One region of the Pseudoalteromonas sp. Of11M-6 genome, then DNA from elsewhere that is predicted to be linked to it. Evidence: predicted binding sites of a transcription regulator. Region 1 holds the regulator's gene; each other region holds the start of a gene.

The links. Region 1 encodes sigma-54, which starts transcription at its own class of promoters, with help from an activator protein. Its sites were predicted from a motif close to GTTGGCACGNNNNTNGNNT; they were not measured.
Region 2: a site for sigma-54 is predicted at 2,070-2,088, ahead of MHN32_RS03395 (flagellar basal body rod protein FlgF). Genes of this name have one in related genera too.
Region 3: a site for sigma-54 is predicted at 1,312-1,330, ahead of MHN32_RS20625 (DUF2726 domain-containing protein). Genes of this name have one in related genera too.

The regions. Positions count from the first base shown of each region.
Region 1 is NZ_JAKRFW010000001.1:218,703-221,872, reverse strand. Features, by position in the region: gene ptsN (PTS IIA-like nitrogen regulatory protein PtsN) at 1-225, opposite strand, end outside; gene hpf (ribosome hibernation promoting factor) at 227-514, opposite strand; gene MHN32_RS01010 (RNA polymerase factor sigma-54) at 544-2,043, opposite strand; gene lptB (LPS export ABC transporter ATP-binding protein) at 2,090-2,815, opposite strand; gene lptA (lipopolysaccharide transport periplasmic protein LptA) at 2,815-3,170, opposite strand, start outside.
Region 2 is NZ_JAKRFW010000004.1:44,304-47,473, reverse strand. Features, by position in the region: gene flgH (flagellar basal body L-ring protein FlgH) at 1-447, opposite strand, end outside; gene flgG (flagellar basal-body rod protein FlgG) at 464-1,252, opposite strand; gene MHN32_RS03395 (flagellar basal body rod protein FlgF) at 1,269-2,033, opposite strand; gene flgE (flagellar hook protein FlgE) at 2,157-3,170, opposite strand, start outside.
Region 3 is NZ_JAKRFW010000058.1:19,322-22,491, reverse strand. Features, by position in the region: gene MHN32_RS20635 (hypothetical protein) at 1-679, shown strand, start outside; gene MHN32_RS20630 (NYN domain-containing protein) at 720-1,226, shown strand; gene MHN32_RS20625 (DUF2726 domain-containing protein) at 1,371-1,961, shown strand; gene mtnN (5'-methylthioadenosine/S-adenosylhomocysteine nucleosidase) at 2,070-2,777, shown strand; gene MHN32_RS20615 (cobalamin biosynthesis protein) at 2,777-3,170, shown strand, end outside.

The DNA.
Region 1 (3,170 bases):
TTTATCCAAACCTTCAAGTCGACCATGGGGAATGGCAATGCCTTTACCGATCCCTGTGCTGCCCAATTTCTCTCGCGCCATTAAGGCGTCCAAGATAGCATGCTGACTGGTATTTGGAATTTGGCTATGAGCCAGTTCGCTGATGTATTCTAAAATACGTTTTTTGCTATTAAAAAGGACCGCAGCTTTACTGCAGTCCTTGTTCACTAATTCACTTAATTTCATCTTAGTGTCGAGTGAGCTTCTCTTTGTGTTTAATAACTTGACGATCTAGCTTGTCGATAAGGCCATCAATTGCGGCATACATATCTTGATGCTCTGTTGATGCAAATAGCTCGCCGCCGTTTACGTGTAATGTTGCTTCTGCTTTTTGTACTAGTTTCTCGACATCAAGGATCACATGCACATTATTGATATGATCAAAGTGCCTTTCTAGCTTCGCAAACTTGTTGGTGACATAGTCTCTTAATGAGTCAGTAATTTCTACATGGCGACCAGTTAGATTTAGTTGCATAAGCATTTTTCCTTCTTGGGTTTTACGTCTTATATCAAGCTTTTACGCTGATTTGACGGTGGAATGGCTAGGGATTCACGATATTTTGCAATCGTACGTCTCGCTACCTTAATTCCTTGCTCAGCTAAGATATCTGCAATTTTGCTGTCACTCAATGGCTTCGCGGTATTCTCTGCAGCTATCAGCTTTTTGATAAGTGCTCTAATTGCTGTAGAAGAGCACTCACCTCCATTTTCCGTACTTACATGGCTAGAGAAGAAATACTTCAGCTCAAATATTCCCCGAGGTGTATGCATGTATTTTTGTGTTGTCACACGGGAAATTGTGGACTCATGCATCTCAACCATTTCAGCAACATCATTTAGCACCATAGGGCGCATTGCTTCGGGGCCATGTTCAAAGAATGCCTGTTGTTGTTGCACAATGCAATTGGTAACTTTTAATAAAGTATCATTTCGGCTTTCTAAGCTTTTAATAAACCACTTTGCTTCTTGTAAATGTGAGCGAATAAACTGACTATCCGTACTGGATTTCGCCGTTCTAGACATCGCAGCGTAATGGTCATTTACTCTTATTTTAGGCATAGCATCAGGATTTAGCTCTACGACCCAACGACCTTTTACTTTTTTCACCGATACGTCAGGGATCACATATTCAGGCTCTTCATGAATAATGCTTGCCGCAGGCTTTGGGTTAAGGCTATGTATTAACGTCATGACCTCTTTGAGATCGGCTTCTTTAAGGCGCGTTTTCTTAGCCAAAGTTCGATAGTCACGGCTGGCAAGCAAGTCGATATGCTCTGTCAGGATCATTTTTGTTTCGGCAATCCATGGGGTATCTGGGGCGAATTGGTTTAGCTGAATGCATAAGCATTCTTGTAAACTACGCGCTGCGATACCGACAGGGTCAAAAAGCTGAATGCGTTTGAGTACGGCTTCGACTTCATCTAGCTCAATAGGCTCTTCGCTATTCTCGTCATTAATGCTTTCTAAAATGTCTTCGCAAGACAGTGTTAGAATGCCTGACAGGTCGACCGCTTCAATAATCGCAATCGCAATAGCTCTATCTGTTGGACTAAATGGTGTCAGTTCGAGTTGCCACATGAGATAATCGTGGAGAGATTCAGAGGTTTCCCCTTGATAAACATTATCGTCATCGGGAAGTGGACCTGAGCTTGCAGCAGGCGCTGCACTCATATACTCGTCCCAAGTGACATCCATGGCAAGGTCATCGCTCACAGTGTCTTTGCTCATGGCGGTATCTGAGTCTATCTCATAGTCACTAACCTGCGTTTCATCGGCTGAATCTTGATTGTCGTCAGCACGGCTCTTTTCTTGGCTGTGTTGGTCAGCGTTTTCGCCGTCAGTATTATCACCTTCTTCCACTTCCAACAATGGATTGCTGTCTAATGCTTCTTGTATTTCTTGTTGCAGATCCAATGTACTAAGCTGCAGCAAGCGAATGGCTTGTTGCAGTTGCGGAGTCATTGTAAGTTGCTGCCCCATGCGCAGCTGTAATGATTGCCTCATGTATCTCTAACAATCCTTTTTAACAGTTATTAATACTACGTCTTAACTATAGCTTGAATTGTTCGCCTAGGTAGACATCTCTTACGGTTTGATCTGCCAAAACATGTTCTGGCGTGCCTGCAGCGATTAACTCACCATGTGAAACGATGTAGGCCTTTTCACATACGTCCAGTGTTTCTCTAACGTTATGATCGGTGATAAGCACACCGATACCACGGTTTTTTAGGTGCTCTATGATTGTCTTTATATCTAACACCGAAATAGGATCAACACCAGCAAAAGGTTCATCTAACAGGATAAACTTAGGGTTTGCGGCTAAAGCGCGAGCAATTTCGACTCGTCTTCTTTCGCCTCCCGACAATGCCATGCCCTGTGAGTCGCGAATGTGTTGAATATTAAACTCATCCAGTAACTCGTTTAGTTCAGCTTCTCTTTCAACTTTAGATAAGTCTTTTCGAGTTTCTAAAATCGCCATCAAATTTTGATAGACCGTGAGTTTTCTAAAGATTGAAGACTCTTGCGGTAGATAGCCAATACCAAGTCGTGCACGGCTGTGCATCGGTAACAAAGTGATATCTTCGTCATCAATCTGAATATAGCCTTTGTCGCTTGGTACTAACCCTACAATCATGTAGAACGTAGTGGTTTTACCTGCACCATTTGGTCCTAATAAGCCTACAATACTGCCAGCCTGAACACTTAAACCAACATTTTTGACGACCTGACGACCCTTATAACTCTTTGCTAGACCAGTTGCTTTGAGCTCGCTCATTAATTGTTACCTTCTTCCTGCGCTTTTTTCTCTTTAGCGTCTTTTTTGTCATCAACAGGAACAAGGATGGTTCTTACTCGAGAGTCTTCTTGGTCTGAGCGCTCAGCGCTGATCAATTGCTTTTCAATGTCATAGGTGATGACTTGAGCATTGATTTTTTGCCCAGTTTGATTGATTTCAGCATCACCAGAAATCACTAGGGTTCCCTTCGCTACGTCGTAACGGATTTCATTTGCTTTGGCTTCTAGCAAGTTGCCATCGGGTTGACGTTCGCTAAAAGTGGCAGGGCTGCCAGTTGCCACAAGCAGTTGCTTGTTAATGCCAAGTTCCGCGCGACGGTGGACCTCTAGGCGAT
Region 2 (3,170 bases), on a different contig from region 1:
TACTCGGGTTACATTGACCGATATATTCCCGAATAAGCTATTTGACTGATTAGACTTCGAATCACCAGAGAAAGAAGAACTGGATTTAGCACCAAACTGTATTGCTTCTTTTCCGATATTAATGGCATTGCCACCAAGACCAATCACAGGGTCTAAGCTCGAATCACTGGATTTATCCAGCTCAGAATTTGCAGCTTTGGTCGCCTGAGTCGTTTCTCTGAGTACGATGGTAATAATATCGCCGACTCTTAACGCTTTTTTGTCAGCATAAAGATCATTGGAAAACTGCGTATTAAATAATGACCCTGTTGCCACCATTTGGGCTTGATTATCCTCGGGATAGATAGGCGCATAATACGGATCGTCACGCACCACATTTTTATTTTGTGTTGTACTACATCCAGATAATGCAGCGACCGTTACGATGGCTAAATATAATGCACGCATAATACCCCCTACCCAATTACAGCTGTTGATTAATGTAGCTCAGCATCTGATCTACCGTTGAAATCACTTTTGAGTTCATCTCATACACGCGTTGTGTCTCAATTAGATTTACAAGCTCTTCGGTCACATTAACGTTTGACGTTTCAAGTGCGCCTTGCACAATCTTACCTAGCCCTTCAACGCTTGGATTACCTTGTACTGGTGCACCACTTACCGCAGTTTCTGTGTACAAGTTTTGTCCAATCGGTTCAAGACCTGATGGATTAATAAAGTCACTGATCGTCAACTGTCCGATAACAACGTTTTCAGCTTGTCCTGCAACGCGCACCGATACTTCACCATCTTGAGAAATAGTAATTGACTGCGCATCGTCGGGTACGTTCATCTCAGGTAACACAGGAAAACCCGCACCTGAGGTAACAATTCGACCTTCTTCATCCGTCGTGAACTGACCGTTTCTTGAATACGCAGTTGTGCCATCTGGCATCTGAATCTCAAAGAAGCCCGGGCCTTGGATCATCCAATCCAAAGAGTTTTCGGTACTTAACATATTACCTTGAGAAAAGTTCTTTTGGTTGGCGACTACTTTGGCACCTGCACCAAGCATCAAACCAGACGGTAATTCTGTATCTTGAGAGCTGCGGCCACCTGGCTGATTGATGTTTTGATATAATAAGTCTTCGAATATCGCCCGACTCTTTTTGTAGCCGACGGTACTGGCGTTCGCCAAGTTGTTCGAAATAACTGAAATATCAGTTTGCTGAGCATCTAAGCCTGTTTTACTTATCCACAATGCCGGATTCATGATCTCTACCTCACTCTTAAACTATGCGTAGGAGCGAAGTGTGTCGCTCATCTATTTCTTCAGCTGTTTTCATCAGCTTAATTTGCATTTCAAATTGTCTTTGATGGTTGATCATATCCACCATCTCATGAACGGGATTGACGTTGGACATCTCTAAGAAGCCACTCATCACTTTTGCGGTTGGTGATATTTCACAAAAGCCACAGATCCCATCTTCTAGCTTATCTTCTTTTGGTCTATAAAGGCCGTCATTGCCTTTTTGCAGCTTATTATTATCTGCTTCAATAATTTTCAGCCGATCAACCACTTCAAGAAAGTTAGCAGGAGCGCCTTGTGGACGCACTTGAATAGAGCCATCGTCACTAAACACCACTTTATCAACGGGGATAGGTAAGACAATAGGTCCACCTTCGCCAATAAGTTGACGCCCATGAGCTGTGACCAACGCACCGTCATTACGAATATTGAGCGTGCCGACTTTGGTGTAAGCTTCTTCACCCGAGGCATCAACAACACTGATCCATGATTTATCATCTACTGCAATATCTAGCTCACGGCCAGTTTCAACGATTGCGCCACCGGTCATATTGGTCCCTGGGCGTTCTTGCATAGCAAAAACCCGTGTAGGTAACCCTTCACCAAACGCCTGCATTGAGCGCGCTTGAGCAAAATCTGCTTTGAAGCCAGTCGTATTGGCATTAGCAAGGTTATTCGCCTTAAGTGCCACACCACGTAAGCTTTGCTTAGCGCCTGACATTGCGATATACACCATTTTATCCATGACGATGACCTATAAAATTCAAACTTAGTCTAGTTAATGCAAGCACAGTGCCAAAGTGACGAGATGTTTTTGACGGACATAAAAAAGGCTGCCTTTGTAGCAGCCTTTGGAGGGCATAATATATTATCGGATCTGTAATATATTTTGTTGTAATGTTGAGTTAACCTCAAGCGCTCGAGAGTTCGCTTGGAAGTTACGTTGGGCGCTGATAAGGTCAACTAACTCGTTTGTGAGGTTGACGTTCGATTGCTCTAACGCAGATGAACTAATACCACCGAGAGTACCTGTGTTTGGCTCGCCTGCAAGTGGTTCACCAGAAGATAGGCTCTTCTTCCACTCAGTATTACCAATCGCCTGAAGGCCTTGAGAATTCGGGAAGCGTACTAGCGCGACTTGCCCTAAGAACGTTGAGTCGCCGTTAGTATATGAAGCCACAACTTTACCATCAGTACCAATATCAATACCTGCTAAACGGCCAACGGTCGCACCGTCTTGCTCCAATGCTTTTACTTCAAATCGACCCGATGAATATTGCGTTGGTAGCTTTTGAGCAGTATTTGCTTCATCACGCCAGTTAACAACAATATCATTCGGAAAAGTTGCACCGTTATCAAGCAAGTTTGACATACCGATAGTTGGGTCAACTGCATCTTGAGGTCCAGCAAGACTTAAGGGGTTAAATGTCGAGCCAGTATTGTTGTTAAAAACAAGCGGCGTAGCTGAAGGATCGGCAGCCGTCTGTGATGGAATACCGCTAGCATCGAAACGGAACACACTAACTGGCGTATAAGGAACAGGTGGTGTTGCTGCTGGATCAATTTGCTGCGCATTATGGTTAAAAGGTTTATCGTCCATTGTTGCGTAAGTAGACCACTCATTATCCGCTGTTTTTCTGAAGAATAACTGCAATGTATGTGATTCACCCAACGAGTCATATACCGTAATTGCTGTTCTTGAATTATATGAGGCACGTTGCTCAGGATCAAAAGCAATCGTAGGTGGTTGCGCAGTCGCATCTAGGTTAAACGAGGTATAGATTTGCGATGTTGCACGAGGAGAACCTGATGCATCTGGAATTTGAACGGGTGATGTTGTGCTTAAACTCAAAGACGTGGTATCACCTGTAGATGGATCGAC
Region 3 (3,170 bases), on a different contig from region 1:
CCAAAACAACCTAATTAGTTTCACCATTATTGGCTCTATTGTGCTGCATCTACTGCTCGGCTGGTATTTGCAGCAAAGTATTTATATCCCCTCAAAGCCTTTAGAAATTAAGGCAATGAAAACCTATTTGGTTATTGAGCCTGCCAAGCCCAAGGTGGAGCATATTGAGACACCAGCGATAACTGAAGATAAGCCAGTAAAGGAGTTAAAACCGACGCTGAAGGACGATACGGTTGAAGTACTAAAAACTGCGCAAACGGAACCAAAAAAGCCTACGGTTGAAAGTACAACCAAGCACATAGCCAAAGCAGCAGTCGTCACGCAACCTAAAAAGTTAGACCATCGCAAAGCAATCTCTCAATTTCGTCAGCAACTTTTAGAGCGCACTCCCAGTGACGTTGTACTCAGCCAAAACCAAAAAAAGCCGCAGCAGATCACCGTACCTAAAGCGCATCAAACCAGTGCTGCGAGCAAGCCAAGAGAGCTACTCGCGTCCACACCACATTATAAAGTCTACCGTGAAAATGGCTTGTGCTATACTGAGGTTAGACTCGATCCGAGTATTCCTACACCAGAGGGATTAAGTAATAACTGGCGTACTCCGCCTCGCCCTTGCGATGGCGGTGCCATTAAAAAAGCCTATGATGCCGCGATGAGTAAATGGCTAAACAAACGCTAATCTTGCTATCATAAAGCAAATTTATTGCTAAGAGTCCATTATGGAAAAAGTCACCATTTTAGTTGACGCTCAAAATGTTTATTACACCACCAAACAAGCCTACCAAACAGGCTTTGACTATAACGCGTTTTGGCGTAAAGCAACGGCTAATCGCGAGGTATATCAAGCCATTGCCTATTCCAGCGAACGGGGTAACGACAAACAAAAGCAGTTCCAAAATATCCTGCGAGCGATTGGCTTTGAGGTGAAGTTAAAGCCTTATATTCAACGTGCCGATGGCTCCGCAAAATGTGATTGGGATGTTGGCATTACCATTGATGCCATGGAATGCGCGTCAGGATCCGATGTAATAATTCTAGTAACTGGCGATGGTGATTTTGATTTACTCGCGAATAAACTCAGAGATAAATACCATACCCGAGTCGAAGTTTACGGCGTGCCGCAGCTTACCGCCGCCTCACTGATCCGTGCCGCTAGTGAGTTTATTCCTATTGATAGTAAACTATTAATTAGTCGACGCAGGTCTGAAATACATCACGGCGATTAACACTGTCAGATACGTTCCTATACGACAAATAGTCCACCTCCATAGCCAACCACAAAAATTCTTATGACTTGCCGTAAAGTAATTTTATGGCACAGCTATTGCTTATAAAACCACAGATGTCATTTTTTTGATTTGGAGTTTTGTATGGAATTTGCGTTACTTGCTATTTTGGCTCTAGTGGTCGTTGCTTCCATTGTCGCTTCTAAGTACACCGATGTGGGTGGCAATCCTTATCCATTTAATCGTAAAGAATCTGTTTTTACCACCGTTGAAGCATCGTTTCTACATTTATTAGAACGTGCCGTTGGCGATAGATATAAAATCGTTAGCCGCATTAAGCTCATTGATGTGATTGAGTGCAAGCCGGGTATCTCTCCAAAAGCACGTCGTGCTGCGGTAACTAAAGCTAAGAATAAGCAGTTGGATTATGTCTTGGTAGACAAAGAGACACTGAAAATTGTTGCCGCTGTTGACTTGGTCAATAACGCCAATAAAAACGGCCATAAAGCACAAAAAGATTGGTTTGTAAGTGGCGCTCTGGAATCTGCGGGTATTCCACACATTCGTATGAAAATCAAAAGTGGCTACCAAAGCGCTGAGGTCCGTGCGGCAATCCTATTCAAGCTTGGCCAAAAAGTGGAGATGCCAAAGAAAACCAGAAACCGCACCTACAAACCTGCGGTACTGTCTCCTTCACAGGCAAAAGCACAGTCAACTCAGTTGGCAGAAATCTAGCAAAACGGGCGTCAGCCCGTTTTTTGTTTTACCTATCAAAACCCCTTTCGTATAATAAAAGCAATTTTGACACTGGGGCTTTCCCCACCACAAATTAGGAATCTTTTGATGAAAGTAGGCATTATCGGCGCAATGGAGCAAGAAGTTACCATTTTGCGTAACACCATGGAAAACCCGCAAACATTGACCAAAGGTGGCTTTACTTTTTATACCGGCAAACTGGCTGGTCTTGACGTAACGCTTGTACAGTCTGGCATTGGTAAAGTGGCAGCAACAGTTGCGACAACTTTGCTTATCGACAACTTTGCGCCAGATTGCGTGATCAACACGGGTTCTGCAGGTGGCTTTGAACCATCACTAAACGTCGGTGATGTGGTGATTTCAAATGAAGTACGTCATCACGACGTTGATGTTACTGCATTTGGCTATGAAATTGGTCAAGTTCCACAAATGCCGGCTGCGTTCACTTCGCACACAAAATTGGTTGAAGCTGCAGAGCAAAGCGTACATGCGCTTGAAGGCATTCAAACTATGGTTGGTTTGATCTGTACGGGTGACTCCTTTATGTGCGACCCAGTACGCATCGACAAGGCGCGTGCAGACTTCCCGACGATGTTAGCAGTAGAAATGGAAGGTGCGGCAATTGCGCAGGCTTGTCATTCTTTAAACACGCCATTTGTTGTGATCCGCTCGCTATCTGATATCGCCGGCAAAGAATCACCGCAATCATTCGAAGAGTATCTAGAAGTCGCTTCTGTTAACTCTTCTAAAATGGTGATGGCACTACTTAATAAGCTGGATAAGGTTACGCTTTAGTGCTCGACAGCTTGCTTCAGGCCCATGAGGGCCTGATCATTTTCTTACTGGCGATTTTTGCCAGCCTAGGGATAAGGTTATCAACACTTTATCACCCTAATCTTATTCTTAGCCTTATATTTAAAGCGATTGCCGAAAAAGTTTATCGCCCCAAAGCGGCTTCTAGTTATCAACTGTTATCAGGCACACTGGGATTCCTCCTCCCTATATTAACCATCACCGTATTAACTTATGCGATTATTAGCTTTGCTTTTTATCCTAATTGGCTCGGTGGGCTGGTGTTGTTTTTATGCTTAGATATTAGCCATGAAAGCCGTGCTAAGCGTATTTCCGCGCTGATAAAGTCAAAGCAAAAAGTAACCGCAAGAGCCGTGTTGCAAGGAATGGTAGCAA